Linked DNA regions of Pelosinus fermentans DSM 17108. Each later gene encodes a partner of the first gene's protein in a complex. Links are inferred from orthologs where the notes say so. Each region holds a gene or a part of one and is shown in the gene's direction. Other genes may lie near its edges. The genes, in order: uvrB and pcrA.

What was found.
Region 2: the proteins of uvrB (region 1) and pcrA are in contact, whole or in part, in a crystal structure (PDB 7EGT), measured with the Thermus thermophilus proteins. The link is inferred for Pelosinus fermentans DSM 17108 from one-to-one orthologs. Residues at the interface, in WP_096411307.1 of Thermus thermophilus: Glu23, Leu25, Arg26, Asp27, Gly28, Glu29, Arg30, Phe31, Arg55, Glu326, Asp327, Phe328, Glu379, Ser382, Gln383, His398, Gly400, Arg401; in WP_096412145.1 of Thermus thermophilus: His654, Arg656, Phe657, Gln666, Asp668, Glu669, Lys680, Arg681, Leu682, Ser683, Lys685, Tyr686, Ala687.

Annotation. Positions count from the first base shown.
Region 1 is NZ_AKVN02000001.1:988,876-1,003,998, forward strand. The notes cover bases 5,494-8,467. They hold uvrB (excinuclease ABC subunit UvrB), read left to right. Parts: upstream 5,494-5,935; coding sequence 5,936-7,999; downstream 8,000-8,467. Other genes in these bases: FR7_RS04585 (PDZ domain-containing protein), read left to right, coding at 5,494-5,787; uvrA (excinuclease ABC subunit UvrA), read left to right, coding at 8,156-8,467. In the rest of the region: cell division ATP-binding protein FtsE, read left to right, coding at 344-1,030; permease-like cell division protein FtsX, read left to right, coding at 1,020-1,907; FR7_RS04575 (murein hydrolase activator EnvC family protein), read left to right, coding at 1,928-3,049; FR7_RS04580 (S41 family peptidase), read left to right, coding at 3,209-4,351; more of FR7_RS04585, read left to right, coding at 4,543-5,493; more of uvrA, read left to right, coding at 8,468-10,990; FR7_RS04600 (acetyl-CoA carboxylase biotin carboxylase subunit), read right to left, coding at 11,233-12,615; excinuclease ABC subunit UvrC, read left to right, coding at 12,837-14,639; FR7_RS04610 (LemA family protein), read left to right, coding at 14,722-15,123. UniProt on the Escherichia coli protein: The UvrABC repair system catalyzes the recognition and processing of DNA lesions. A damage recognition complex composed of 2 UvrA and 2 UvrB subunits scans DNA for abnormalities.
Region 2 is NZ_AKVN02000001.1:3,190,339-3,205,434, reverse strand. The notes cover bases 4,752-7,698. They hold pcrA (DNA helicase PcrA), read left to right. Parts: upstream 4,752-5,085; coding sequence 5,086-7,311; downstream 7,312-7,698. Other genes in these bases: ligA (NAD-dependent DNA ligase LigA), read left to right, coding at 7,447-7,698; FR7_RS14760 (putative manganese-dependent inorganic diphosphatase), read left to right, coding at 4,752-4,938. Also shown: feoB (ferrous iron transport protein B), read left to right, coding at 1-1,040; FR7_RS23925 (hypothetical protein), read left to right, coding at 1,148-1,303; FR7_RS14775 (DUF2325 domain-containing protein), read left to right, coding at 1,415-1,705; FR7_RS14770 (DUF3793 family protein), read left to right, coding at 1,739-2,356; FR7_RS14765 (TVP38/TMEM64 family protein), read left to right, coding at 2,516-3,181; more of FR7_RS14760, read left to right, coding at 3,301-4,751; more of ligA, read left to right, coding at 7,699-9,483; homoserine O-acetyltransferase MetA, read left to right, coding at 9,591-10,544; FR7_RS14740 (nitroreductase family protein), read right to left, coding at 10,667-11,227; FR7_RS14735 (uroporphyrinogen decarboxylase family protein), read left to right, coding at 11,814-12,893; FR7_RS14730 (corrinoid protein), read left to right, coding at 12,935-13,597; FR7_RS14725 (uroporphyrinogen decarboxylase family protein), read left to right, coding at 13,597-14,637; FR7_RS14720 (methylcobamide--CoM methyltransferase), read left to right, coding at 14,669-15,096. UniProt on the Escherichia coli protein: A helicase with DNA-dependent ATPase activity. Unwinds DNA duplexes with 3'-5' polarity. Translocates on single-stranded DNA with 3'-5' polarity. Initiates unwinding more efficiently from a nicked substrate than double-stranded DNA.

The DNA of each region.
Region 1 (15,123 bases):
TATCATTGAAATGTCATTGCTTCACTACCGTTTGCAAATGACCAAAAGAGCAAATAGAACGATTTAAACCGCAGAGACGCAGAGGACGCTGAGGGGGATTTTTAACCCTATCTATCTTTTCTCTGTGTTCTCTGCGTCTCTGCGGTTCGATTATCGGGCTTTTCTTGATAATGACAGATAGTGGAGCATATTCTTATTTGAGCAGCCTAATTTCTACAATTTACTACTTTGTAAAAGTTGGATGATGAAAATTAATAGCAAAAAAAAGGGATTTAGCTATTAACGTCAAAGATTTAATACTAGAATTGAAATTTTTCTGGTAGTGAGGGAGAGTGACGAAAGTTTGATTCATTTAGATGGTGTTTCTAAAATTTATGACAATGGTTGTGTCGCCCTCTCTGATATTACGCTTGACATTCCAAAAGGTGATTTTGTATTTGTGGTAGGTCCTAGTGGTGCAGGTAAGTCCACCTTTATAAAGTTGATTTTTCGGGAGGAACTTCCGACAAAAGGTAAATTAATTGTCAATGGTCGTAATGTTGGTGAGTTAGAGCCTTCAGAGATACCATATCTGAGGCGTAATTTAGGTATTGTGTTTCAGGATTATAGATTGCTGCCAAATAAAACCGTATATGAGAATGTGGCTTTTGCCATGCAGGTAATCGAGTCATCCCGCCGTGATATTCAAAAGCGGGTATCTCATGTATTGGACTTGGTGGGTTTACGTCATAAAGCTAAGAATTTTCCAGGTGAGTTGTCTGGTGGTGAGCAGCAGCGTATTGCCATTGCTAGGGCGATTGTCAATAATCCCGTGGTGGTCATTGCTGATGAACCTACAGGTAATCTTGATCCGGAGACCTCTTGGGACATTATGAGAATCTTTGAGCGCATTAATCGGGATGGGACAACCATTGTCATGGCTACGCATGATAAAAGCGTAGTGGATGCTATGAAAAAACGAGTTATTGCCATTGAAAAAAGCCGTATTGCTCGGGATCAGGTGAAAGGGGTATACGGCTATGAAGATTAGAACCATGGAATATTTTATTAAAGAAGCTCTTTCTTCTTTGAAACGCAACGGATTAATGAGCTTTGCATCCGTGACTACAGTAGCTTTATCCCTGCTCATTTTGGGGATGTTTCTGGTCATGGTACTTAACTTAAATAATATGGCTTCTGCATTAGAATCACAGGTGCAAATTTCTGTATATTTGCAGGATGGCTTAACGGATCTTGAAATGCGTGAGGTGGGAACCCGCATTACCAAGATTCCAGGCGTTGTGCAAGTGAATTTTGTAGGGAAAGAAGAGGCGATGAGTCGCTTTAAAGAGCGTCTAGGTGAGCAGCAGGGACTGCTGAATGCATTAGGCGAAGCAAACCCTTTACCGAATGCTTTTGAAGTAAAGGTGGACAAGACAGAACGTGTAAAAGCCGCCGCTCAGGCTATGATGCAGTTTAAAGGAGTAGAAAACGCTAAATTTGGTCAGGAAGTAGTCGAGCAGTTATTTGCTTTAACAAAAATGGTACGCATTTTTGGTTTGATTATCATTGTATTTTTGGCCCTGGCCGCTCTGTTTATTATTTCGAACACCATTCGAATTACGGTATTTGCCCGGCGTAAGGAGATTGGCATTATGAAATATGTAGGGGCTACCAATTGGTTTATTCGCTGGCCTTTCTTATTGGAAGGCATGATGTTAGGGTTTGGTGGAGCATTAGTTGCAGTCTTGTTTTTAAACGAAACCTATGGGGTTCTGATCCATCAGGTATATGAATCCTTAGCCTTTCTACCGCTAATTCCCCAATACCCGTTTATTACGAATATTAGTGTAGTGTTATTAGTGACAGGAACAGTAATTGGTGCTTTAGGCAGTACGATATCACTACGTCGCTATATGAGAGTATAGAGGGTAGCAGGAGGGATTGGATGTTTAAAAAGTATTTAGCCATGGGCTTAGCAGCTGTGGTAATGTGCGTGGCGATTGGCCCTGCATTAGCCAATGAGTTGGCAGAACAGCAGCAGCAGGTTCAGCAGCAGATGCAGATTCAGCAGGAGAAAGCTGCTGAGGCCAAACAGAAGGTCAATAGTGTTGCTGATCAATTACATAAAGTGCAGATCCAGCTGGATAACGCCCAGGGAGATTATAATGCGATTCAGGCAAAGCGAAATGCAACGGAAGAATTGATTGCTGTAAATACGGTTGTTTTAGAGAAAGCCGAAAAAAATCTATCTGAGCGCAGTTTAATATTGAATAAACGGATTCGCGATATTTACCAAAATGGTCAGTTAAGTTATTTGGATGTTTTATTTGGCGCCAATGATTTTAGCGATTTTACCACTCGTATGGATCTTTTGAAACGGATCATGGATAAAGATATTGAATTGATTGTAAAAGTGAAAGCAGAACGACAATTGGTGCTGCAAAAGAGAGCTGAATTAGAAAGTGATAAGGCTGCTATTTTACAATTAGAAAAAGCAGCCATTGAAAAGAAAAAAATCATTGAGTCCAGTAAGAAAGAAAGAGAAGCTGTTTTGGCAGCGGCTGTTAATGAACGGGATACAGCAGAACAGTCCTATCAGGAACTTTTAGAAACTTCCCGTAAAATTGAGCAGATGATAAGGCGCAGTCAAGGTGGAAAACAAGGACCTAGCGGCGGAACAGGGGCTCTGATGTGGCCTACAGATGTTACGGAAATTACTTCACCCTATGGCTGGCGTACGCACCCGATTTTTGGCACATCCCTTTATCACAGTGGTATTGATATTGGAGCTGATTATGGGGATTCCGTACGGGCTGCTGATAGTGGAGTGGTGATTTATGCAGATTGGATGGGTGGTTACGGTAAGGCCGTGATCATTGAACATGGAAATGGTATCTCTACGTTATATGGGCATAATTCGGAACTGCTCGTAGTAGAAGGGCAAAGAGTGCGTAAAGGAGAAGTGATTTCTCGCGTAGGTTCAACAGGGTATTCTACCGGACCTCATTTGCATTTTGAAGTCCGTGAAAATGGTTCACCTACCAACCCGATGGGTTATTTGCCCTAAATGTAAATAGCATCACCATAAGGGTACCCGCGGTGGGTGCCCTTATGGAATATTTCATGGAATTTCTACATATATTTAATTATGTGTGTTTTCATAGAGAAGAAAGTAGCGAAATTTGAAAGGGTATTCAAATTTCTAATTTGGAATTGGGGTGTATAGATGAGTCGTCGTAAGATTATCGTATCAGCCATTTTATTAGTTGTCTTTACCTTTACGGTAACAGCTGGCGGATTTTTATATCTGTTAAAGGGAAATTCTTCCGATGTTGTAAGTACCTTAAAGTTTTTCAGGGCCTTGCAGGTTGTGAAAGCCCGCTATGTAGAGCAAGTGGATACAGAGACCTTGGTAGCTGGGGCTGTCAAGGGAATGGTCAGCTCTTTAGGAGATCCCCATTCCATTTATATGGATGCCAAGATGTATAAGGACTTTATGGTAGAAACAGAAGGTTCTTTTGGCGGCGTGGGTATGGTTTTGGGAGTAAAAGATAAGACCTTGACGGTTGTTTCGCCGATTGAAGGCACGCCCAGTGATAAAGCTGGAATCAAAAGCGGAGATCAAATCCTTCAAATTGACGGTAAAGATACGAAAGATATGGCCTTAGATGAAGCCGTCAGTAAAATTCGCGGGCCTGAGGGGACTACTGTCAGTTTAGCCGTTCGTCATGAAAGTGAACCTGTAAAAGAGATTGCTTTGACCCGGTCTAACATCCAAATTAAAACCGTAGCAGGTAAAATGCTTCCCGATAAGATTGGTTATATCCGAATATCCATGTTTAATGACAACACAGGCAATGATTTTGCTCAGAAGTATAAAGAACTGGAAGCAGAAGGTATGAAAAGCATTATTCTTGATCTTCGGGATAATCCAGGCGGCTTATTAGAGGAAAGTGTTAAGGTTGCCAGTAAATTTGTGCCCAAAGGACCCGTTGTTTCTGTTGTTACCCGGGATGGGCATCGAGAGACTCATTCTTCTAATTTAGAGGCGGTTAAATATCCTGTAGCTGTGTTGGTTAACGGTGGCAGCGCCAGTGCCTCAGAGATTGTGTCTGGAGCAATTCAGGATACAGCATCTGGAACGTTAATTGGTACAAAGACATATGGTAAAGGGTCAGTGCAAACCGTGCTTCGCTTAGACAGCGGCGCCATTAAATTGACCATTGCCAAATACTTGACACCAAATGATCGCTCCATAAATGGCATTGGTATTGAACCGGATATAAAAGTGGAAATGGATAAGGATGCAAAGTCAGATGTACAATTAGACAAAGCCATTGACTTTGTAAAAGAAAAGATGGGAAAATAAAGGATCGCGGCTGGCTTTTGCTTAGCCGCTTTTTTCTAAGGGCCAAAAAAGTAATGAACCGCGAAGTCGCGAAGATACACGAAGAACGCGAAGAGGTATATATTTAGTCTTCGCGTCTTCGCGTTTCAAAATGTTTTATTTTTTAGGCCTCGTAATGTTCTTGTTATCAGAATTTGATTAGAGGTGAAGTTATGTTCCCGTGGCAGGAATTAATACGGCTTTCTGTTGGCGGTGTGGTAGCTGCTTTCTTTGAGCCAATATTTTGGATGATCATTGCCTTAGTTGGCTTTCAATACTGGAAACTGCAGAAAAGTCAGCAGCGTATGTTTGGTGTATGCGGCTTTTCTTTGACTCAGCAGATTGCCTTAGCCATTTCTCTGGGGAGTATCGGCGGCATTATGGGAACATTCCTGCTGACGCTGGTAGGCCTCAATGTAGATCAATTGGGCCTTGCGTATATTTGGCCGGTAGCGATACTGCTGATGATGGTCAATATGCGATTTCTATGTTTTGCTTATGCCGGAGGCGTGGTGGCTTTATCTAAAGTATTATTTGGCTGGCCCAATGTTGACGTATCCCAGGTATTAGTATTGGTAGCAGTTCTTCATATCACAGAAAGTATTTTAATCGCGATTAGTGGAATTTATGGCAGTATGCCGATTATTTTAAAGCGTAAAAATGGACAATTAGTCGGGGCCTTTAATCTGCAAAACTTTTGGCCTCTTCCTCTTTTATTAATGTCAGCAGTTGCAGTTCCAGAGTTGAAAGTACCTGAGGGTGTCTTAGACATGCCGGATTGGTGGCCCTTGCTGCCAGTCCAAGGAGTACTGCCGGAGGGACATATTTGGATGTATGCCATGGTATCAGTAGTGGCTGCTTTAGGATATACAGACATTGCAGTAGCCAGTTCACCACAAATGCGCCGCCGTAAATCCGCTTTGCATTTGGGACTTTATAGTATTGTACTGCTTGCCCTCGCTCTGTTGTCGGTTCATTATAAATGGCTGCAGGCAGTGGCGGCGATGGTGTCTTTCTTAGGTCATGAGATGCTGATTCAGATCGACAGCCGCCAGGAGTTAGAGGGACTTCCCCGTTATGTGCCTCCTGCCAAAGGTCTTATGGTATTAGATACGGTAGTGGATACACCTGCACAAAAGGCAGGGATAAAATCAGGCGATATTCTCCTGAAGCTGCATAATCTGACCATTGATACTAAGGAGCAGTTAGCAGAAGCTATTTATTTTGCTCCCCCTGTATTTATAATGGAAATCCTGCGTGACGACCGCAGGATCGAAAAAAAAGTGAAATTTACTCAAAATCATAAAATGTTAGGTGTAATCTTAGTGCCGGAGGGCAATGAATTATATTATGTTCAATTAGCAGAAGATAAATTTTGGCTATGGGAAAAAGCAAAAGGGATATGGGGAAAAAAATAACAAAAAAATGTAATGTTTATTATTAAAGAATTATTATATAATGAATTTACATTCAATCGATTTCATAGAAGTTTGACCGAACGTATGTACTGTGATAAAATTACAGTACATACGTTCTAATGAATATTTGTAAAGACTGGTGATGTTTATGGCAACGGTTCCTAAATTGAATACGGTATATCATGAAGGCGGAATTCCTTTTAAGGTGGAAGCTCCTTTCGTACCAATGGGGGATCAGCCGACTGCAATTCATAAGCTGAAAGATGGTATTGTAGCAGGGCAAAAGGCCCAGGTTCTACTGGGAGCGACGGGGACAGGTAAAACCTTTACCATTGCAAAATTGATTGAAGAAGTGCAAAAGCCGACCTTGGTAATTGCTCATAACAAGACCTTGGCAGCTCAGCTTGCCAGTGAGTTCAAAGAATTCTTTCCTCATAATGCTGTAGAATATTTTGTAAGTTATTATGATTATTATCAGCCAGAGGCGTATATTGCTCATACGGATACCTATATTGAAAAAGATTCTTCTATCAATGATGAAATCGATAAATTGCGTCACTCCGCGACCAGTTCTTTATTTGAGCGCCGTGATGTGATTATTGTAGCCAGCGTATCTTGTATTTATGGCTTAGGATCTCCTGATGAATATCATGGTCTCGTGCTATCTCTCCGCCAAGGACAAGCCAAAGACCGAGATGAAATCTTACGAAAATTAGTAGCGATTCAGTATGAACGCAATGATATTAATTTTGTTCGCGGGAAATTCAGGGTGCGAGGGGATGTAGTCGAAATCTTTCCTGCCGCCTATGGAGAAAGAGCCATACGAGTGGAATTATTTGGTGATGAAATTGAACGAATTTTAGAGATTGATACGCTTACAGGAGAAATCTTGGCAGAGCGCAAACATATTGCTATATATCCTGCATCTCACTATGTAACGTCACGAGAAAATATGCTGCGATCAGTAGCGGATATTGAGGCAGAACTGGAAGTACAGCTGGCGTCATTCAAGGCAAATGGGAAATTGGTAGAAGCCCAGCGATTGGAGCAGCGTACCAAGTATGATCTGGAAATGATGCAGGAAATGGGATATTGTTCGGGAATCGAAAATTATTCCAGACATTTGACGGGACGAAATCCAGGGGATTCCCCTTATACCTTAATTGATTACTTTCCTGAAGATTTTTTAATCGTGATTGACGAATCTCATGTAATGCTGCCCCAGCTTCGTGCCATGTATGCAGGAGATCGGGCTCGTAAAGCATCCTTAATCGAAAATGGCTTTCGTCTGCCATCAGCTTTTGATAATAGGCCCTTGACCTTCTTAGAGTTTACAGAGCGTATTAATCAGATTATCTATGTTTCAGCTACTCCAAGTGCTTATGAGCTGGGGGAAGCCAGCCAAGTCGCGCAGCAGGTGATTCGTCCTACGGGTCTCATCGATCCTGAAGTGGAAGTACGTCCTATTAAGGGGCAAATGGATGATTTGCTTGGTGAAATCAAATTACGGGCTGCTGCAAATGAGAGAGTACTGATTACGACTCTGACGAAAAAAATGGCAGAAAATCTTACAGAATTTCTAAAAGAAATGGGGATTCGCGTACGGTATCTGCATTCCGATATTGTGACCATTGAACGGGGCGAGATTATTCGTGACTTAAGAGCGGGTGTGTTTGATGTACTCATCGGCATCAATCTTTTGCGAGAAGGGTTGGATTTGCCGGAGGTTACATTAGTTGCCATTTTGGATGCGGATAAAGAGGGATTTTTGCGGTCTGATACTTCTTTGATTCAGACCATCGGCAGAGCAGCTCGTAATGTGAATGGCCGGGTTATTATGTATGCTGATGTGATTACCAAATCCATGGCACGAGCCATGGAAGAAACGGATCGCCGCCGAGATATCCAGATGGCGTATAACGAGGAATATGGCATTACTCCCACCACCATTCAAAAACGGGTTAAAGAGCTGATTGAAACGACAAAAGTGGCTGAAAGCCCTGAACTGTATCGAACAGACCGCTTAGGCAATATGAGCCAGAGTGAAATGTTAGATCTGATCGGCAATCTGGAAAAGGAAATGCGCCTCGCCTCCAAGCAACTGGAATTCGAACGCGCCGCCGAACTCAGAGATATGATCGTAGAACTAAAAGGCAGGGTAGGGAAGGTAGTAAAAGAGAAATCTCCAAAGAGCAAGAAGAGTAAAAAATGATTAAACGCGAAGACGCGAAACCGCTATCACGGTACACGAAGGGACACGAAAAGTTTTCATTAATATTATTTCTTCGTAAAATCTTCGTGCCTTCGTGTTTCAGCTTTTTTTACATCATATGGGACTTATAGATTAGAGTCAGAAAGGAATATACCAATGAAAGAAAAGATTGTTATTAAGGGTGCAAGGCAGCACAATTTGAAAAATATTGATATTGAGATTCCCCGTAATGAGCTGGTTGTCATTACAGGGTTAAGCGGGTCAGGTAAGTCTTCTTTGGCCTTTGATACCATTTATGCGGAAGGGCAGCGGCGTTATGTGGAATCCTTGTCTGCTTATGCCCGTCAGTTTTTGGGGCAGATGGACAAGCCGGATGTGGATTATATTGAGGGGCTGTCTCCTGCCATTTCCATTGATCAGAAAACAACCAGCCGTAATCCTCGTTCCACAGTTGGGACAGTAACAGAAATCTATGACTATTTGCGTCTGCTGTTTGCCAGAGCAGGCCGTCCTCATTGTCCGAAATGCGGTAAGCCCATTACCCAGCAAACCATCGAACAGATGGTTGATCAGTTGGTGGCTTTGCCTGAGGGGACTCGTCTGATGCTTATTGCCGGAGTCATACGAGGAAAAAAAGGCGAACATCAAAAAGTGCTGGAAGATATTCGTAAGAATGGATATGTCCGGGTACGAGTTGATGGGGAAATTCGTGATGTGGCAGATGAAATCAAGTTAGAAAAAAATAAAAAGCACACCATCGAAGTGGTAGTAGATCGGATTGTCCTGCGAGAAGGAATCAATCAGCGGCTGGCGGATTCTCTGGAGACAGCTCTCACCTTGGGAGAAGGCGTGGTAAATGTGGATGTCGTAGGAGATCAGGAACGAATCTTCAGCCAGAATTTTGCTTGTATCGAATGCGGTATTAGTCTGCCTGAAATTGCTCCCCGGATGTTTTCCTTCAATAGCCCTTTTGGTGCGTGCCCGGATTGTACCGGCTTAGGAAACAATATGGAAGTGGACCGCTCTTTAATTGTCCCTGATACTAGCAAGGCTCTTATTGATGGCGCCATCACTCCTTTGAGTAAAAACATAAATTCCTATTTTATGTGCCAGTTAGAAGCAGTACTGGATAAATATAATTACTCTTTACATGACACCTGGGAAAACTTATCTTCACAAGTGCAAGAAATTATTATGACAGGTTCAGGTGTAGAACAGTTTGATTTTGAATATGATAACATGTATGGGGAAACAAAAACCTATCACGCTGTTTTTGAAGGTGTGATCCCGTTATTAAATCGTCGGTACCGGGAAACGGTATCTGATTGGTCCCGGGAAGATATTGAAGAATATATGAGTTCTAAACCCTGCCCCACGTGTAAGGGAGCCAGATTAAAGCCCGAAACCTTGTCGGTTAAGGTTGGCGGTAAAAATATCTATGAGGTAACGGCGGGAACCATTGCAGAAACCCAGGATTTCTTTTCTAATTTAGATTTAACAAATAGGGAGAAAGCCATTGCTCACCAAATTCTAAAAGAGATTCACGCTCGTTTGGGATTTTTGCTGAATGTGGGATTAGATTATTTGACTCTCAGCCGGGCCGCAGGAACCTTATCAGGGGGAGAAGCCCAGCGCATACGGCTGGCTACTCAGATTGGCTCCGGGCTGGTAGGGGTACTGTATATACTGGATGAACCAAGCATTGGCTTGCATCAGCGGGATAACAACCGTCTGTTAACGACCTTAAAGCATTTACGGGATGTAGGCAATAGCCTGCTGGTAGTTGAGCATGATGAAGATACCATGTATGAAGCCGATCACATTATTGATATTGGTCCGGCTGCTGGCGCTCATGGCGGACAAGTGGTAGTTCAAGGAACCGTAGAAGAGATCAAGGCTTGCCCAGAGTCCATCACAGGTCAGTATTTGAAGGGGAGCAAGTATATCCCGGTACCTGCTGTGCGGCGTAAACCCAATGGAAAATGGCTGGAAGTAGTGGGAGCGAAAGAAAACAATCTGAAAAAATTAACAGTAAAATTTCCTTTAGGTGTGTTTACTGCTGTGACAGGTGTATCTGGCTCAGGCAAGAGTACTCTGGTAAATGAGATTTTATACAAAGGGCTGGCAGGACGGGTATATCGAGGTACAAAGACTCGGCCTGGTGCTCATGATGATATTCGTGGTGTAGAATATATTGATAAAATTATTGAGATCGATCAGTCGCCCATCGGTCGTACCCCTCGCTCCAATCCAGCTACGTACACAGGCTTGTTTGATGTTATTCGCGAAGTATTCAGCCAAACCCAGGAAGCAAAAATGCGGGGATATAAGCCTGGACGTTTCAGCTTTAATGTAAAAGGCGGACGATGCGAGGCCTGCCGCGGTGATGGGATTATTAAGATCGAAATGCATTTTTTACCTGACGTATATGTTCCTTGTGAAGTGTGTAAAGGGGCTCGCTATAATCGGGAAACCCTAGAGGTTCGTTATAAAGGGAAGAGTATTTCTCAGGTTCTGGATATGGTAGTGGACGAAGGAGTAGAATTCTTCCAAAACCTGCCTAAACTTCAGCGTAAACTGCAAATTCTGCAGGACGTTGGTTTAGGATATATTAAATTAGGACAACCTGCTACGACTCTTTCTGGAGGAGAAGCCCAGCGGATTAAATTGGCAACGGAATTGGCAAGACGCAGTACAGGTAAGACGCTCTATATTCTTGATGAGCCTACTACCGGTCTGCATACGGCTGATATTCACCGTCTGCTTATCGTGCTGCAGCGTTTGGTCGATGGAGGAGACACCGTTGTAGTGATTGAGCATAATCTGGATGTCATTAAGACTGCGGATTATGTAATTGACCTAGGACCAGAAGGCGGCAGCCGCGGTGGTACCATTGTTGCCAAAGGAACTCCGGAAGACATCGTAAAGGTCAAGGCTTCCTACACAGGACAATTTCTAGCGCCAATTCTGGAAAGAGGAATACGGGAGTAAGGTGTAAGAAAAAAACGCTCGTTTTTACGAGGAAAAGCAAAAACTTTTTGAAACGCGAAGATGCGAAGGTAATGAATATTACGAAATTTGTCATTGCGAGCATAGCGAAGCAATCCTTTACTTGTTAAGAGATTGCTTCACTCCGTTCGCAATGACAAAAGAAAAGTTAGTTATTCTTCGTGTCTTCGCGTTTCAATTGTTTTATTTTAATTTTTCAAATAAAAAAAGAGTAGGCATATTGCCTACCCTTGGGAATAGTATTTTTTATTTTCATTGTCAATTTCACATTCTGCTTCTTGAATGGGAGTCATACGTTTGTAAACAAATTGAGTATCAATATTGCCGCTGCAGAAATGAGGGTTATTTAAGATTTCCTGTTGAAAACTAATATTGGTTTTAATACCAGAAATGCGGTATTCCGCCAAGGCTCTGCGCATAATTTTAATGGCATCCCCTCTGGTGCGTCCATGGGCAATGACTTTTGCAACCATGGAATCATAATGGGGCTGCACTGTCATACCAGCGCATACACCGCTGTCTACTCGAACCCTTGGGCCGCCTGCTTCATGGTAAAAGTCAATGTGACCAGGGGAAGGAATAAAACACTGTTCTGGATCTTCGGCGTTAATACGGCATTCAATGGCATGACCGATAAACAAAATGTCTTCTTGCTTTTTGTTTAAAGGTTCACCTGCAGCAATCCGGATTTGTCGGCGGACTAAATCAATACCTGTAACCATTTCTGTTACAGCATGTTCTACTTGAATACGAGGATTAATTTCCATGAAATAGAACTTGCCTGTTTTCACGTCCAATAAGAATTCTACTGTTCCTACATTGGTATAATAAATGCTTTTGGCGGCACGGATAGCCATTGCTCCAACGGTGGTACGCATTTCAGGGGTTAAGGCACTGGATGGGGATTCTTCGAGTACCTTTTGATTGCGGCGCTGTATGGAACATTCCCGTTCACCTACGTGAAGGACATTGCCATAGGTATCCGCCATGATTTGTACTTCTATGTGTCGTGCTTCAGAAATATAAGTTTCCAGGTAAAACGGGCTGCGTGTTACATCAACCTTGTTTAAGGCACTGATCAGTTCTAATTGGTTGTTGGCAACATACATCGATTTGCCGCCGCCGCCAGATACTGGTTTTAAAATGACTGGATAGCCAATTTCACCGGCTAAATTACAGGCATGTTCATTATTGACAATCGGTTCACTACCTATTGTCATAGGCAGACCAGCTGCCTTCATAGCCGCACGAGCTGCATCTTTATTTCCCACCTGGCGGATGATTTCGGCACTAGGTCCGATAAAGATCAAGCCTGCTTTCGTAACTTTCTCAGCAAAATCAGCATTCTCTGACAAAAAGCCGTATCCTGGATGAATGGCTTCTGATTTTGAAGCTTTAGCGGCCATAATGATCGCATCCATATTTAGGTAACTTTTCATTGCATCTGCAGGTCCGATATTATACGCATAGTCGGCCAGTTGGACATGTAGGGCTTCGGCATCAACATCTGAATATACAGCGACTGTTTCAATATCTAGTTCCTGACAGGCTCGAATGATTCTAACGGCAATTTCACCACGATTGGCGATGAGTATTCTTTTGAACATTAATAGCGACCTCCCATTTGCAAATATCAAGAGAAATAGTTTGAACGTTAATGGACTTAATTATAGTATATAACATTTAAGTCGACAATGAGTTTATTGCATGTATACATTGAACCTTTAAAAAAGATTATTAGCTGGTACTAAAAGTATGTTACAATTATCTCATACTTATAGTCTTTTGGCAATGAGATATTATTTTCCAAAGGAGTATTTTTAGCAATATGAATGATGAATTAATCGAGAAGTTAAGCCATTTGCCGGATCAGCCAGGTGTTTACTTAATGAAGGATGCCCAGGAGCGTATTATTTATGTAGGCAAAGCCGTAGTACTGAAGAACCGTGTACGCTCTTATTTTCAATCCAGCCGCAATCATTCCCCGAAAGTGCAGTCCATGGTATCGCGGATTGTCAATCTGGAATATATCGTTACAGCATCGGAAATTGAGGCTTTAATCTTAGAATGCAATTTAATTAAAAAACATCGTCCAAAGTATAATATTAGTTTGCGTGATGACAAAACCTATCCTTATATAAAGGTAACGATGAATGAAGAATTTCCTCGTTTATATGCTACCCGAAGAGTACAAAAAGATGGTGCCCGCTATTTTGGTCCCTACACCAGTGCAGGAGCGGTTCATGAAACCATCAAGTTAATGCGTAAATTATTTCCTTTGCGCAGCTGCAGAATATTAGATGCCAGACGTCCCTGTTTAGAATATCATATTAAGCGATGCTTAGCGCCTTGTGCTGGCTTTGTAGATGCGGCAACGTATCAAGGTATGATAAAAGAAGTTTGTCTGCTGCTGGAAGGCCGCAGTGATACTGTAGTGCAAAGCCTGAAAAAGAAAATGGAGGCTGCAGCCGAAGAACTGGCCTTTGAACAAGCAGCAAAGCTCAGGGATCAATTGGCTGCCGTGGAAAAAGTCAGGGAAAAACAAAATATTGTTACAGGGGCAGGGGATCAGGATGCCATTGGTTTAGCTCGCTCTGCCCTGGGAACTTGCGCTCAGGTATTTTTTATCAGAAGCGGAAAGATGGTAGGGCGGGATCATTTCTTGTTAGCAGGCAGTGACCAGGAAGAGGATGAGGCAGTTCTAGCCGCTTTTCTCAAGCAGTATTATAGCCAAAGTACATTTATTCCGAAAGAAATCTTATTGCCGATGAACATTGAAGAGCAGTCCTTATTAGGGGAATGGTTAAGCCAGTTAAAGGGCAGTCGGGTGGCTGTGGAAACACCCAAACGAGGTACGAAAAAAGATATTGTCACCATGGCAGATGGCAATGCAGCCCTGGTGCTTCAAGAGCAAGAAGGAAAGATAAAGGCGCATTCTGAGCAAACAGAAGGAGCGTTAGCTGACCTGGGAAGATACTTAGGATTAGATGGTCCGCCAGAACGCATGGAGTGTTTTGATATTTCCCATATTCAAGGATCAGAGACGGTAGCATCGATGGTGGTCTTTGAAAGTGGTATGCCGAAGAAAGAAGAGTATCGTCGTTATAAATTGTTGACAGTGGAAGGAAAACCAGATGATTTTAAATCCATGCAGGAGGTAGTAAGCAGACGGTATGCCCAAGGAGGGCAGCCGCCTCCTGATTTAATCATCATTGATGGTGGTAAAGGACAATTAAGTTCTGCTTTAGAAATCATCCGCGGTGCTGGCTGGCTGCAGGTTCCTGTTATTGGCCTGGCAAAAGAATTTGAGCATATTTTCCGTGAAGGTGATAGTGAGCCTTTGATTTTGCCCCGGCATTCACAAGCTTTATATCTGATTCAACGGATTCGGGATGAAGCTCATCGCTTTGCTGTAACCTATCACCGAAAGCTCCGATCCAAGCGAAATATGGTGTCAGTTCTTGATCATGTTGCAGGGATTGGCGGGAAACGGCGTAAAGCATTATGGGATCATTTTGGCAGTTTAGCTAAAATGAAAGCAGCTACGGTTGAGGAAATGGCAGCAGTAAGCACTATGACTTTTCCAGCGGCACAAGCCGTATATAATTTTTTCCGCCAGCAAGGGCATTAGTAGTTGGAAAAAATTGTGCTGTTCATTTCCTGTAAAGTTGGATAGAATGTAAGTAACATAATGTTAAGGAGGACTCAATGATATGAACAAAACAGTATGGATTGTGCTTGCTCTGGTTGCTGTGCTGGTGATAGGCGCATTCTCTGGCTATAATGGTTTAGTTAATATGGACGAAGCAATAAATGGCAAGTGGAGCCAGGTAGAAAATCAGCTGCAGCGTCGGGCCGATTTAATTCCGAATTTAAATGCGACTGTATCAGGATATGCTCAGCATGAACAAGCAGCCATTAAGGCAGTGGCAGATGCAAGAGCAAAACTTGCCGGAAGTCAAGGGGTTGCTGCTAAAGCAGAAGCAAATAATGAATTAGGCGGTGCACTTTCCAGATTATTAGTCATCGCAGAAAACTATCCGAACCTTAAAGCGGATCAGAACTTTAGACAGCTGGCTGATGAATTGGCTGGTACTGAAAATCGCATTGCAGTA
Region 2 (15,096 bases), 2.2 Mb from region 1 along the record:
CTGCTTTTTTTGATCCGAGTGTTGCTGGTAATGTATTATTTTCAATTTACATTTTAGGAATTGTACTGTTGATGATTATGGCGAGTATTTTTCGAAAAACCTTGTTCAAGGGTGAAAGTGAACCTTTTGTTATGGAATTACCACCATACCGTGTGCCTACGCTTAAAAGTATAATCCTTCATATGTGGGAACGCAGCTCTTTGTATTTGAAAAAAGCAGGAACGATAATTTTAGCAGCATCGATATTAATGTGGTTCTTGACTAATTATCCTAGTGAGGTAGAATATAGTAAAGACTATGATGCTTTAGCAGTACAAGCTGAAGAAACATATACTCGACAAGTTGGCGAAGATGTATTAGCACCGCTAAATATTGAAGATATTGAACAAAATGAACAACTTACAGCTTTAGTGGGTGAAATTCAAGACGCTAATGCAGAATTTGATGAAGCTGCAGCAGAATTAGAAGAAGATAGTGCAGAGTATGCAGAGCTTGAAACTGCAAAAACAGAAAAAATGCAACAATTTGAAACCGATAACCCAGAGTTATATGCCAGTGCTGCAAAGTATGTTGAGCTTACTGCTTCTTTGGAAGAAGAAAAGACTCATTTGGAAAATGAACAAACGGGTGAAAAACTTGAAAAAAGTTATTCGGGGCAATTGGGAAAATTTGTTGAACCTGTCATACAGCCTCTTGGCTTTGACTGGCGAGTTGGTGTTAGTCTTGTTGCCGGAGTTACAGCTAAAGAAGTGGTCTTAAGTACGATGGGAACCATTTATAGTTTAGGAGAGACAGATGAAAATTCTAAATCTCTAAAACATGCACTAGCACAAGATCCTAATTTAAATCCACTGGTCGCTTACAGTCTAATGGTATTTGTACTAATCTACTCTCCGTGTTTAGCTGCTCTTGCAGTAATGAAGAGAGAAACCAATTCATGGAAATGGCCGGCATTTAGCTTGGTTTATGGGACAGCTTTGGCTTGGGTTGTGACATTTATTGTATACCAAGGTGGTAAATTATTAGGCTTTGGCAGTTAGTTTAACAATTAATATTGGTTTGTTGGTTTGCACTAGTTCACTTAGTGCAAACCCAAACCTTATCAATATAAACTTAGTTTAAGTAATGCTAAAAGGAGGAATTTGAGATGGAAAACCTGATACTATATAGCATTGGTGCAGTGGCATTAGGTTATTTTGCTTTAACTGTGTGGAAAAAAGTAACAGGAAAAGGAGGATCATGTTGCAGTTCTGAGAGTTGTAACGACTGTGAATGTACAGATAAGAATAATGATGAAAAATAGGTAAAGGGATGAAGATAGCTTTTAGGCTAACTTTATTTTTTAAACAATTAATGAGAATGATAATCAATAACAAGTAACGAATAAATAATAAAATGAAAAGGGGATATTAATATGTCTATTGTTGTAATTGGAGCCGATTATTTAGGAATTATTGAAAAGAATCTGTATTCGTTAGGGGTAACTAAATTGACTCATATTGATGGAAGGCGAGTCTCAAATCAAAATAAAATAAGCATCCCTAAAAAAACCCAGTTTGTATTAGTCTTAACTGATTATGTGAATCACAATACTGCTAAGATGGTAAAAGCCGTTGCTAAAGCGCAGGATGTACCGTTGGTGTTTGCCAAACGTTCTTGGGGGTCTGTTGAAGAAAAATTAGTTTCTGCAGGTGTGATGAATTAATCAGCATTATTATTTTTACAAGGTGGAATGGATATGTGTTGGAAAGAATTTTTGCAAGTTCAAGGTAGTAAGAATGATGCTGACTTTTTCTTTAAGTGGCTGGCGGTTGAATTAGCACCGACAATTTACGGTGAAAAACCAGGTACATTGCTTAATCTAATGGATTCCTCCAAAATCTTTATGAAGACAATGTGGCTTCAATATGGTGAAGCGTTATTAGCAAATGGTAATGTGGAGTGGCTGGTACTTAAAAATGAGCCCCATAGCATGAAAATACTTTTTTATCGTGTAGATTTATTAAACAGTTATGTTAATGATGAAGAAAATCGACGCTTTTTAGAAAGATTCGGTTATCATACAAGCATGAGTTTAGAAGATCTTCTGCTATATTTTAAAGGACGCTTTCAATCGATGTGCCCCCACGAAATGGGAATTTTATTGGGAATACCTTTGAAAGATGTTATGGGGTTTATGGGCATGGGTAAAGAAGGTCATACCTGTCAGGGTATGTGGAAAGTATATGGTGATCCTGAAACCTCACTGGGTATCATGCAGCGGATGGAAGAGATGAAAAGTCAAGTTGCTGGTTGGATGATGCAAGGTTACAAAGTGACTGATGTGTTGTGCGGTCCTTATTCGCAAACGGCTTAAATCTCTTCTCATTCCCCAGTTTAGTGAAAGTTCTATGGTAAAAGGAGTTTTTGATTATAAAGAATATTTTTATCTTTACATTATAGTAAGAATAAAGTTATAATCTGTAAGTCGATATTAGGGCTTTATTCTTACTATAATTGAGGTTTTTATTTAATAATGATGATGCTATGTGAAAAGAAATCAGCTATGAAAGCTGGTTTTTTATTGGTTTTAGTCTTTTTAGGTTTATCATTTGTACATGTTGTAGGAGTCAGTCGCCTGACGCCTGAATCGATTCGTAATGTAATAGTATCTTTTGGTTGGTGGGGACCTGTAATGTACGTTTTTATGTACAGTATCAGACCCTTGCTTTTATTTCCTGCTATTATTCTCACGTTAGCTGGCGGTTTAGCTTTTGGCCCTTGGTGGGGTACTATTTATGTTGTAGTTGGTGGAGTACTAGGTGCATGTTTGTGCTTTGGAATAGCTCGCTTATTAGGGCGTAAAAAAATGCAAAAATACCTAAGTAAATTTTCGTATTTACAGATATTTGAGAGCAAGATGGCGGCTAATGGTTTTCGTACCATGTTATTTATGCGAATTGTACCTATTTTCCCTTATGATCCAGTCAGTTACTTAGCTGGATTATCTAAAATTCGTTTTCGTGACTATGTTTTGGCCACGACTCTTGGGATGATTCCTGGTGCCTTTGCCTATAATGTTTTAGGGTATTCTCTTTTGGATATATTTTCTTCCACCTTTTTATTTGGAATCGCCTTGGCAGCTCTTGTTTTTTTTACTCCGCTGGCCTATCATTTACTTAATAAAAATAGAAGGGTTTGACTTTTGGGCAAACCCTTCTATTTTTATTAATAACTTGCCTATTCAATTTTCAATAAATAAGGTAAAATATAAAGTGGAAAAATTGTAGCAGTATAAGAAATAGCACTGGAGGACTTATCATGACAGAACTTTCTAAACCGACTTATGTTGTCGGGCATCGCAATCCAGATACAGATTCCATATGCTCGGCAATTGGTTATGCTTATTTTCAGCAAGTTAGAGGGGTAAATGCTGTAGCGGCCAGAGTTGGAAAAATAAATAGCGAAACAAAGTTTGTTTTAGAAACGCTAGGGTTTGTTCCGCCCGAACTGATTACGGATTTATATCCGAGAGTTAAAGACATTATGCAGTCAGAAGTAGTAACGGCGGGTCCTAAAGATACATTGCGGGATTTGGGGCGCATTATGAGACAACATAAGGTGAAATCAGTGCCTGTTGTAGATGAAAAGCGTTTCATGACGGGTGTTGTTACCGTAGGTGATTTAGCGAATTTATATTTTGATGAATTGCAAATGCAGGATTTAAGCCAAGCTGGTGTAGATTTTACTGGTGTGTTAAAGGCTTTAGAAGGTAGTCTGCTCTGCGGAGATAACTTAGAACGTAAAGTAGCAGGCAGAGTGCATATTGCAGCTGGAAGCCACAGTTTAATACAAAAATTTGTTAGTGCGAATGATATTGTATTGGTAGGGGACCGCAAGAATGCACAATTAACCTGTTTAGATTGTGGTATTTCCTGCCTGGTAGTTACAGGCAATGTTAAGGTGGATGAAGAAGTAATTCAAAAAGCAGCCAGATTAGGTGTTTTGGTTATTGAATCGGCTCATGATACCTACACTTGTGCCCGTTTAATAAACCAAAGTATTCCGTTAGAAATGGTCATGCGCAAAGAAGTAATTACCTTTAAACCTACAGATTTAGTTACTGATATAAAAAAAATAGTCGCTGATACGAATTACCGGGTATATCCAGTTGTAGAAAATGGAAAATTAGTCGGAGCCATTCATCGTGATAAATTGATTGTGCAGGAGCGGACAAAAGTAATTCTTGTAGATCATAATGAAAGCGGGCAGGCTGTTGAAGGGATTGAAGAAGCCCAAATTATAGAGATCATTGACCATCACCGCTTAGGCGGCTTGCAAACGAGTGAACCGATCTTTATCCGGCATGAGCCTGTTGGCTGCACAGCTACAATTGTTGCCAACATGTACTGGCATCGTAATATAACCATACCCTCAAATATTGCAGGTTTATTATTAGCGGCTATTTTATCTGATACGGTTTTATTTAAATCACCAACCTGCACTGACAAGGATCAACGAACTGCTAAGCAATTAGCAGAACTTGCCCAGCTAGATGTTCATGGGTTTGGAATGAGTATATTAAAAGCAGGAGCTAGTATTAAGGGAATGTCAACTGCTGATATTATTGCCAATGACATTAAGGAATTTCAGATTGGCGATTATCGGATGACGATTGGACAAATATCTGTTATGGATGCTGATGAAGTTCTATCGATAAAAGAAGAATTGCAGCAGAGTATGGAAGCACTGCGTCAGAAGGAAAACTATGATATGGTTTTATTAATGGTTACAGATATTTTGAATGAGGGCACTCATTTAGTATACATTGGGCAGCCTGTAAGTTTGTTAAAGCAAGCCTTTGGCAGCGAGGGTAAGGAGCGAGTTCTGTACCTCCCGGGCGTTATGTCGCGAAAGAAGCAGATTATTCCACCCATGTCAGAAGCCGCAAGAATATAGTTCAGCGGTTTGGCTATAAATAGATTATAGAAGAGCTTAAAATGCTCTATATAATCTATTTTTTTATAATTAACAGGAACTATCACAATTTTGCCGAATTAATTAAGGTTATTAAAACTCAAAAGTTGTGTTACTACGGAGGAAACTATGCAAAATATTATCGCTGGCTTAAATCCCATGCAAAGAGAAGCGGTTTTACATACCAATGGACCACTACTCATTATGGCGGGTGCAGGATCTGGTAAGACCAAGGTATTAACTTGCCGCATTGCCTATCTTTTGGAACAAGGTGTAGCGCCTTATAATATTTTAGCCATTACCTTTACGAATAAAGCTGCTGCAGAAATGAAAGAGCGCGTGCATACTATGGTCGGTGCTCAATCCAAAGATATTTGGCTTAGTACGTTTCATGCTTTTTGTGCTAAATTACTGCGTATGGAGATTAGCGGAATGGCTGGTTATAAAAGTAATTTTGTAATTTATGATACTTCCGATACCCAGTCTCTCGTTAAAAGTTGTTTAAAACAATTAAATCTGGATGATAAGCAGTTTCAGCCAAGCAGTGTTTTAGCTGCCATATCCAATGCTAAGAATGCCTTACAAGATGAACAGCAATTCACATCCTTATCCAGTAATTTTCATGAACAAAAAATAGCAGAAATCTATCAGTTATACCAACAGAAATTACGTACTAACAATGCCTTGGATTTTGATGATCTGCTCATGTTATCGGTGAGGCTCTTACAGAATAATGAAGAGGTTTTGGCAAAATACCAACGTAAATTTCACTATATTATGATTGATGAATACCAAGATACAAATAGAGCCCAATATTTGTTGGCAGGTATGCTGGCGGATAAGCATCGCAATCTTTGTGTTGTAGGTGATGCGGATCAGAGTATTTATGGTTGGCGGGGAGCGGATATTCGTAATATTTTAGATTTTGAAAAAGATTATCCAGAAGCCAAAATGATTACCTTAGAGCAAAATTATCGTTCGACTCAGGTGATTTTAGATGCTGCCAATGCTGTAATTGAGCACAATAGCTCCCGGAAACCGAAGGAATTGTGGACGCAAAATCCTCAAGGTGAACTGATTACTCACTATTTAGCTCACCATGAGAAGGATGAAGCCCAGTTCATTGGGGATACTATTACTAAGCTAAATACAGTGTATCGTACGTCTTATGGTGACGTTGCAATATTATATCGCACCAATACCCAGTCTAGGGCGATTGAAGAAGCTTTCATGCAGGCTGGTATTCCTTATGTGATTGTAGGAGGATTAAAATTCTATGACCGTAAGGAGATCAAAGATATCTTAGCTTATTTGCGAGTTATTTTTAATCCGGCAGATAGTGTCAGTCTTTTGCGAATTATCAACGTGCCTAGGAGGGGACTTGGAGATACTACGATTAGCCGCTTAACAGCTTATGCTGCAGAGAATAATATGACATTGTTTGATGTGGTGAGTAATCCTGAATTAGTACCAGGACTTACTGCAAGAGCAAAAGCTCCGTTAGAATTTTTGGCGGAACTGATTTTTAACTTAATGGCTCAAGTACATTCCTTGTCTGTTGTAGAATTAGTGAACAAAGTAATGCATGACTCTGGTTATGTAGAGGAGTTGCAAAAGAGCACTGATTTGCAAGATGAAAATAGGCTGGACAATTTAAAAGAGTTTCTAAGTGTTGCAAAGGAGTTTGCCAAGAGTGACGGGGAAGAAACTTTAGAACGGTTCTTAGAGCAGGTTGCTTTGGTTGCTGATATTGATAATGCTGAAATATCAGAGGCCCGTGTTACACTTATGACACTGCACTCTGCAAAAGGATTGGAATTTCCAGTCGTTTTTATGGCTGGTATGGAAGAAGGGCTTTTCCCTCATTCACGCACATTAATGAATGAAGAAGAAATTGAAGAAGAACGGCGAATTTGCTATGTAGGTATTACAAGAGCCCGCCGCAAATTATATATGACCAATGCCCGCATGCGCACCATTTATGGCAGGACGCAAATGTTTCCTTTATCCCGGTTCTTGAGCGAAATTCCGAGTGCCATGGTGGAAAAATATTCAGGCAGGCAAAATCATTATGGTTTTGCCAGTAATGGAAGTAAGGCGACCATCAATCCACCTGCTTCAAGTTCCACCGTTGTACAAAGTCCCCTGCGAGCTCCTATTGTGAAAGCTCATCCTCAAAAAGAGCAAAGCCGTGGTACTTGGAAAGTCGCTGATAAGGCTCAGCATACAAAGTGGGGAGTTGGTACTGTCATTGAGGTGAAGGGGAGCGGAGACAGCCAGGAGCTTAAAATTGCGTTTCCGGGCCTTGGCATCAAACTTGTCGTTGCGAATATGGCGCCGATTACCAAAGTGTAATAGAGAAGGAATAGTAAGCCTTGGGCTGTATGTTAGTGCAGCTGGTATAAAAGAAAGATACTTTGTGACAATATAAGAAAGCTGCAGTCTATGCTGCAGCTTTCCTGATTCTAATTTGGGAGTGATAGCAAAGCCGTGGAAAAAAAGCTAGATGATATACAGGAAATTCAAAACAAAATCATCCAGTTGCGTGAACAACTCCATTATCACAACTATCGTTACTATGTTCTTGATGATCCTGAAATGGGGGATGGAGAATTTGATCTGTTAATGCGCAGTTTAATCGAGCTGGAATCATCTTATCCCCAACTGATCACGGCGGATTCTCCTACCCAGCGAGTGGGCGGCATGGTTGCAGGCGGTTTTAAGCGTGTAAATCATGCTACACCCATGCGCAGTTTAGGAAACTGCTTTGCTGCAGATGAATTATTAGCTTTTCATAATCGAGTGCAAAATGGTCTGGGAGAAGAGCAGGATATTGAATATGTAGTAGAACTAAAGATTGATGGTTTAGCAATTAATTTAATCTATGAAAACGGTCATTTGGTAAGTGGTGTTACCCGGGGCGATGGTACCCAGGGAGAAGACGTGACTACGAATATTCGAACCATTAAATCAATACCGTTAATGCTGCGTGGTGATCATGCTGGAATTCCTTCTTTTCTGGAGGTGCGTGGTGAAATTTATATGCCCCGTAAGGAATTTGAGCGTTTAAATCATGAACGAGAAGAAGCAGGCGAAGCATTATTAGCAAATCCGCGTAATGCTGCTGCAGGGTCTTTGCGCCAGCTTGACCCGAAAGTGACAGCTAATCGAGCCTTAGATGTTTTTGTATACGGTATTGGTACTTATACAGGTATTGAATTAACTACACATGGACAGGTGCTAGGATATCTCAGTCAGCTAGGATTAAAAACCAACCCTCATTATCAGATATTTAATCAGATCGAAGATGTGATTGCTTACTGTACGGGTTTTGCTGAAAAGCGTCATGAACTTCCTTATGAGATTGATGGGATGGTCATAAAGGTAAATGATTTAAGCAGTCAGCAAATCTTAGGTTATACAGCTAAAGACCCAAGATGGGCGATTGCTTATAAATTTCCAGCGGAACAAGCGATTACTGTGGTAGAAGATATTTTTGTCGGGCTTGGCCGGACGGGAGTTTTGACGCCAACAGCAATTCTTCGCCCTGTAAGAGTAGCCGGTTCTACCGTTAGCCGAGCGACCTTACATAATCAAGACTATATAGAAGAAAAAGATATTCGTATTGGAGATACGGTAATTATTCATAAAGCAGGAGAAGTCATTCCGAAAGTTGTTGCAGTGGTAAAGGAGAAACGTACTGGAGGGGAGATCCCCTTTGTTATGCCAGAGGAATGTCCTGAATGCAAAGGTAAAGTAATAAGGCAAGAGGGGGAGTCTGCTCACAAGTGTACAAATCCCCATTGTCCTGCACTTTTTCGGGAAGGCTTAATTCACTTTGTATCTCGTGATGCTATGAATATTGATGGCTTGGGGCCAGCAGTATTAAATGCCTTAGTGGATACTGGCCTTGTTAAAGATGTGGCAGACTTGTATCGATTAGAAATGGAACAAGTCCTTACAGTACCACGAATGGGTAAGAAGTCAGCAGAAAATCTGCTCACTGCTATTGAAAACAGCAAACAGGCAGGCTTGTCCAGATTGTTATTTGCTTTAGGCATTCGTCACGTTGGCGTAAAAGCTGCCGGAATCGTAGCAAAGCGTTATGGTAATATGGAGGATATAAAGCAAGCTTCAGTAGAAGAACTGCTGGAGCTGGATGAAGTAGGCACTAAAATTGCAGAAAGCATCGTTGCATATTTTGCTGCTGAAGAAAATTTGGAACTGGTTGCTAGACTTGAAACTGCTGGGTTAAATATGACAGAAGAAAAGCAAATAATTACGGAAAATCAGCTTTTCTCAGGGAAAACGTTTGTATTAACAGGAACCTTAGATAAAATGAGTCGTAATCAGGCCGCTGACATGATTCAAAAATTAGGTGGTAAAGTATCCGGATCAGTTAGTAAAAAAACGAATTATGTAGTTGCTGGTACAGAAGCAGGCAGTAAACTTGATAAAGCTCAGGAGTTAGGAATAGAAGTGCTAGAGGAAGAAGATTTTCTAAAAATGGTTGGGAATGTTGAATAATTTAAAAATAGTGAAAAGGAATATTAGGACTTTTTGGAGAATTGCATTAGAATAAAAGTTACGTAAATTGTTCTAATGATTTTTCAAGTGAAAAGGAGTCAAAGAATATGCCTATAAAAATCCCCAATAATTTGCCAGCTGTAAATATTCTTGAGAAAGAAAATATTTTTACAATGGATGAAGATCGTGCCTATGCGCAAGATATACGCCCACTTCGAATATTATTATTAAATTTGATGCCGACGAAAATTGTTACAGAGACACAATTACTCCGGTTATTGGGGAATTCACCCCTGCAGGTAGAATTTGATTTCATCTACACAGCGACCTATGAACCTAAAAATACACCTCATGAACATCTCGTTAAGTTCTATGAGACTTTTGCTGATGTGAAAGATCGTAAGTATGATGGCATGATCATTACTGGTGCGCCAGTGGAAAAAATGCCTTATGAGGAAGTTGTCTATTGGAGTGAGTTGTGTGAAATTATGGATTGGAGTAGAAAGAATGTCTACTCTACCCTACATATTTGCTGGGGAGCTCAAGCTGCTTTGTATCATTATTACGGTATTCCTAAACATGACTTACCTCAAAAATTATTTGGTGTGTTTCCTCACACTGTAAATATGAAAGAAAAAATGTTATTTCGGGGCTTTGATGAAGTTTTTTATGTTCCTCATTCCAGACATACAGATATAAAAAAAGAAGATGTGGAGAAGGTGCCCCAATTATCCATCCTGTCTGAGTCAGAAGAGGCGGGTGTTTATGCAGTCATTGACAAAACCTATCGGCATTTATTTATTACGGGTCATGCTGAATATGATGTATTAACTCTTAAAACAGAATATGATCGTGATGTGGCAGAAGGGTTGCCTATTAATATTCCAGTCAATTATTATCCCAATGATGATCCTCAAAAAACACCAATCGTGCGTTGGCGCAGTGCAGCCAATTTACTGTTTTCCAATTGGCTTAATTATTATGTATATCAAGGAACTCCTTTTGATTTGAATCGCTTAAGTGAAGATGAATTGCGTGGTATTGATGGGGATGGGATTTAACTAAAACACTTTCTAGTTATTTGTCAGCTGTGGAGTAATGTAGAGGCTGTATTCCATGATGAATGGAATACAGCCTCTACTTTTTCATAGGAGCCATTTATAGTATGACTACCATCGTATTTCTATTTTATAATCGTTATTGTACCTTCTTTGCGCGGGGCAGGAGTTGGTTTTTCGCCGGCATTGTAGCCAAATGCTCCGGAAGCAACGATTGAATAGCCCTCAGGAATACCTAATTCCCTATTTAAGGATCGTCCTTCTTCAATATCAAACAAAGAGCGTAGAGAGTGAATCCAAACAGATCCTATGTCCAAAGCATGGGCAGCGAGAAATAAATTTCCTAATGCAAGGCTGCCATTATGTTGTGGAGCAATTGCTTTTTCATTACCAGAAACAATAATTAATGTTGGTGCATGGTAAAAGGGGCTAAAATTTTCGGCTTTGGCTCGTTCTGCAAAATCTGGGTTTCCTGAATTAAAAAAAATTGTCCGAAGGACTTCGTTGATTTTTCCTAGCAAATCCTTGTTTTGTATTACAGTAAAGTGCCAGGATTGTTCATTTCGGGCGCTGGGAGCAAATTGGCCTGCTTCGAGAATTACCGCTAATTCACTGTCCTTAATCTGCTCTTGTTTGAAGTTTCTAATGCTCCTGCGCTGCAAGATTGCCTTTACAATTTCACTCATGTTGTTGTCCTCCTACTGTTTTTATATTAACAAGTTACATAGCAATTCTCTTTGGGATATGCAGCTTGTTTAATATGAATCCGAAAGTCTTATCTTTTTCCTACCTGCACAACTGATACATTTTAGCAAAAAAAATTGAAGGCTAAGTATATTATATCAATATACTTAGCCTTCAGCTTTTCCCGATCAGCTATAGGGTATTTTGCTATTTACGAAAGTGATTGAACTAATAGTACTACAGACCAATTCTGCTGTCAAGGTTCATTTAAAAATGTAATGATACAATTGCATTGCCATTGACAACGTAATTTATACGTGCTAATATCATGTTAAATAAAGATAATTGTATCTATAGCGTGATTAAAGCAAGCTGATTGGCAAAAAGCTGAAGGCCTGGCAGAGTTATTTCTGTGCAGGCTTTTTTATTATTTCCATGTGAGGTTGCTAAAATGACAGTATGTAAATAGTATATAGTGACCGATCAGTAGGAAACTGAAGGCAAGAATTGATTCTAGCGTATGTAGAATCAGTTTTTGCCTTTTTGTTTTTAGTATGTCAGGTAAAAAGATGAAATGAGGTGCGAGAGATGGCCGTTTTGAGTCTTCGTGATGAAATGACACCGAAGGAACGTCTGGAAGCAGTATTGAAAGGAAGACCCTATGATCGGGTGCCTTGTGGAGTAGTGATTCATAATCAGGCGGGAAAAGTAGCAGGAATTCCTCATTGGGAATGCTATTTTTCAAGCGAAAAAACAGCGCAGACTCAAATTGCCGCTCACAACATATTGGGTGCTGAAGCAGTGGCAGCTGGACCAGGTTTACCGGGCATTGCTGAGGCTGTAGGCAGTATCGTGTATTATCCGAAAGAGGAGAATACTCCTTATATTACGGAGGTGGCGGTGAAACAGCCAGCAGATTTGGATAAACTGAAAATCCCCAATCCGTGGCTCGATGGGAGGCTGCCCATACATTTAGGGGCTTTACAAATTTTAGTTGACCGTCTGGGTGACTCTGTTCCGGTGACTAGTAATGTAGCCGGTCCCTTTACTACAGCAGCTAATATAAGAGGAACAGAGGCTTTTTTGCGGGAGCTATATCGGAATCCGGAATTTGCACATCGGTTGTTGCAGTTTTCTTTAGAGAGTACGATTGCCTATGTGAAAGAGGCTGCTAAGTTGGGAGCTAAAGTAAGTATCGCTGACCCCACTGCTTCACCGACATTAATCAGTCCAAAACAATTTCGTGAGTTTGCTTTTCCCTATTTACAAAAGCTTACAACGACGATTAAAGATTTGACTGGCAGTGCTCCATCCCTGCATATTTGTGGCAATACTACGAAGATCTGGCAGGATATGGTCGCCACTGGTGCCGGTATATTGAGCTTGGACGATACGATTGATTTGGCTGCTGCTAAGAAAGCAGTTGGTGAACAGGTTACCCTGTTTGGCAATGTCAAACCCACAGCAACCATGTACCTGGGAACTCCAAAAGACGTACGGCAGGATGCTAAAGAGTGTCTGGCAAAAGGTTATGATAATCCCAAAGGTTATATATTGTCTTTAGGGTGCGGGCTGCCGATGGGTGCTCCAGTGGAAAACATACAGGCATTATTTCAGGCAGCCCGGGAATTTGGCAGATATCCACTACGATTAAGCAATTTTAGCTAAAAAAATATAAATTGAATGTATGAGCAAAGGAGAAGGATAGTATGGCAAATAATAAAGAAGAATTACTCAAACAGTTGGCTGATGCTGTGGTAGACATGGATGAAGAAAAAGCGGTGGAGTTATCCCAAATTATCGTAGCGGAAGGTATTGATGCCTATGAAGCGATTGAAAAGGGGCTTTCTGCTGGTATGGAAGTGGCAGGGCGGCTGTTTGAAGAGGAAGAATATTTTATTCCTGAACTGTTAATGTGTTCGGATGCTATGTATGCCGGACTTAGTGTTTTGAAACCCCATCTTAAAGCGAAAGAAGGAGCTGCAGAGGAAAAAGTCAAAATTGTCATTGGAGTTATTGAAGGTGATACTCACGATATTGGTAAAAATCTGGTGAAGATTTTATTAGAAACTTCTGGCTATGAGATAATTGATCTTGGGCGGGATATTTCACCACAGAAATTTATTGATACAGCAAAAGAACAGGATGCTAAAATTATTGCTATTTCCACGCTAATGACAACAACGATGGATGGGCTGGCAGAAGTCATCCGCTTACTGCAGCAGCAAGATATTCGAGAACAGTTTAAAGTCATGATTGGCGGTGCGCCCGTTTCACAAGCCTTTGCTGATAAAATCGGTGCAGATAGTTACGCTGTGAATGCGGCAACTGCCGTACGTTTGGCTCGGCAGCTTACCGGAGGAGCGGCCTAATGGTTTTTGAGGCGATGACACCATTAGAGAGAATGGCGGCTTATAATAAGGGAGCGGTAATTGATCGATTGCCTTGCGTACCTATTGTTGGGAATACTGCGGCAAGAGTAATCGGTGTCAAGGTGTCTGAATTCCAGGGAAATGGAAAATTAATAGCGAAGGCACAAATTGCAGCCTATCGTCGATTTCGCTATGATGTGATCAGAATTTTTACGGATTTGTATGGGCAGGCTGAGGCAATGGGAGCCAAAGTTTATTATCCGGCTGATGAGACTGCTTATCTTGATGTGCCAGCCATTAGCAATATTGCAGACATTCGTAGTCTGCAACCTGCGGACCCTTATAAGGATGGTAATTTGCCTCAACATCTAGAAGCTATGAAACTTACTCTGGAAGCGGTAGGTAAGGAGGTGCCCGTTACTGGGGCAATTACTGGTCCCTTCACCAATGCAGCTTTTCTGATTGGTACGGAAAACTTAGTCCGGCTTGTAGGAAGAAATCCACAAGCTGTGCACGACTTGTGTCAGCTGTCATTAGAAACGGCACTGCGGTATGCAAAGGCGATTGTTGATATTGGTTGTACGCCTAGCCTGACAGATGCGATGTCCTCGGGAACCATCATTAGCCCAAAACAATTTCAGGAGTTTTCTTATCCTTATATTAAAAGGCTTATTCATTACATTCACTCTCGGGGGAAAACAGTCACATTGCATATTTGTGGTAAAACCGATAAATTGTGGGATCTAATGGTCGATGCTGGCGCAGACAGCATTAGCATCGACAATGTCGCCAATCTATTGGAAGCTAAGGTGAAAGTAGGTCATAGAGTACGTCTTATGGGGAACATTGCACCATCAGAAGTTATGCTGCAAGGCACGCCCCATGATGTAAGGGTGGCAGTGAATCAATGTGTACAACAAGCTTATGACAGCCCGAAGGGATATATTGTGGCTTCCGGTTGCAGTCTTCCTACAGAAACGCCGTTTGTCAACATTGACGCCATGATGGATGCGGTGCGAAAAATAGGCGACCCCAGTTAATAGTGAAAAGAGTAAGAAGAGGGCGGTTTGAATGAGCAATTTTACACCAAAGGAACGTTTATTGAAAGTATTGCATAAAGAAAAGACAGATAGACCGCCGGTCATTTGCCCTGGTGGCATGATGAATGCGGCTATTGTAGATGTTATGAACCGGGGCGGGCATGTTCTGCCTATCGCTCATAGTGATGACAAATTAATGGCTGAATTGGCTGTCGATGTTTTTACTAACACTGGTTTTGAAAATCTAGGTATTCCCTTTTGTATGACTGTTGAGCCTGAGGTACTGGGCAGCGCAGTTGATTATGGCAGCATGAAATGTGAGCCTAAAATTACGCAAGAAGTTTTTTCATCGTCATCGGCTGTAGATTTCCGCGAATTTGCTGTTATGCTCCAAACAGGACGGGTTAATACGGTGATGCAGGCGACTTATAGTGTGGCGAGGCGATTTCCTGATATTCC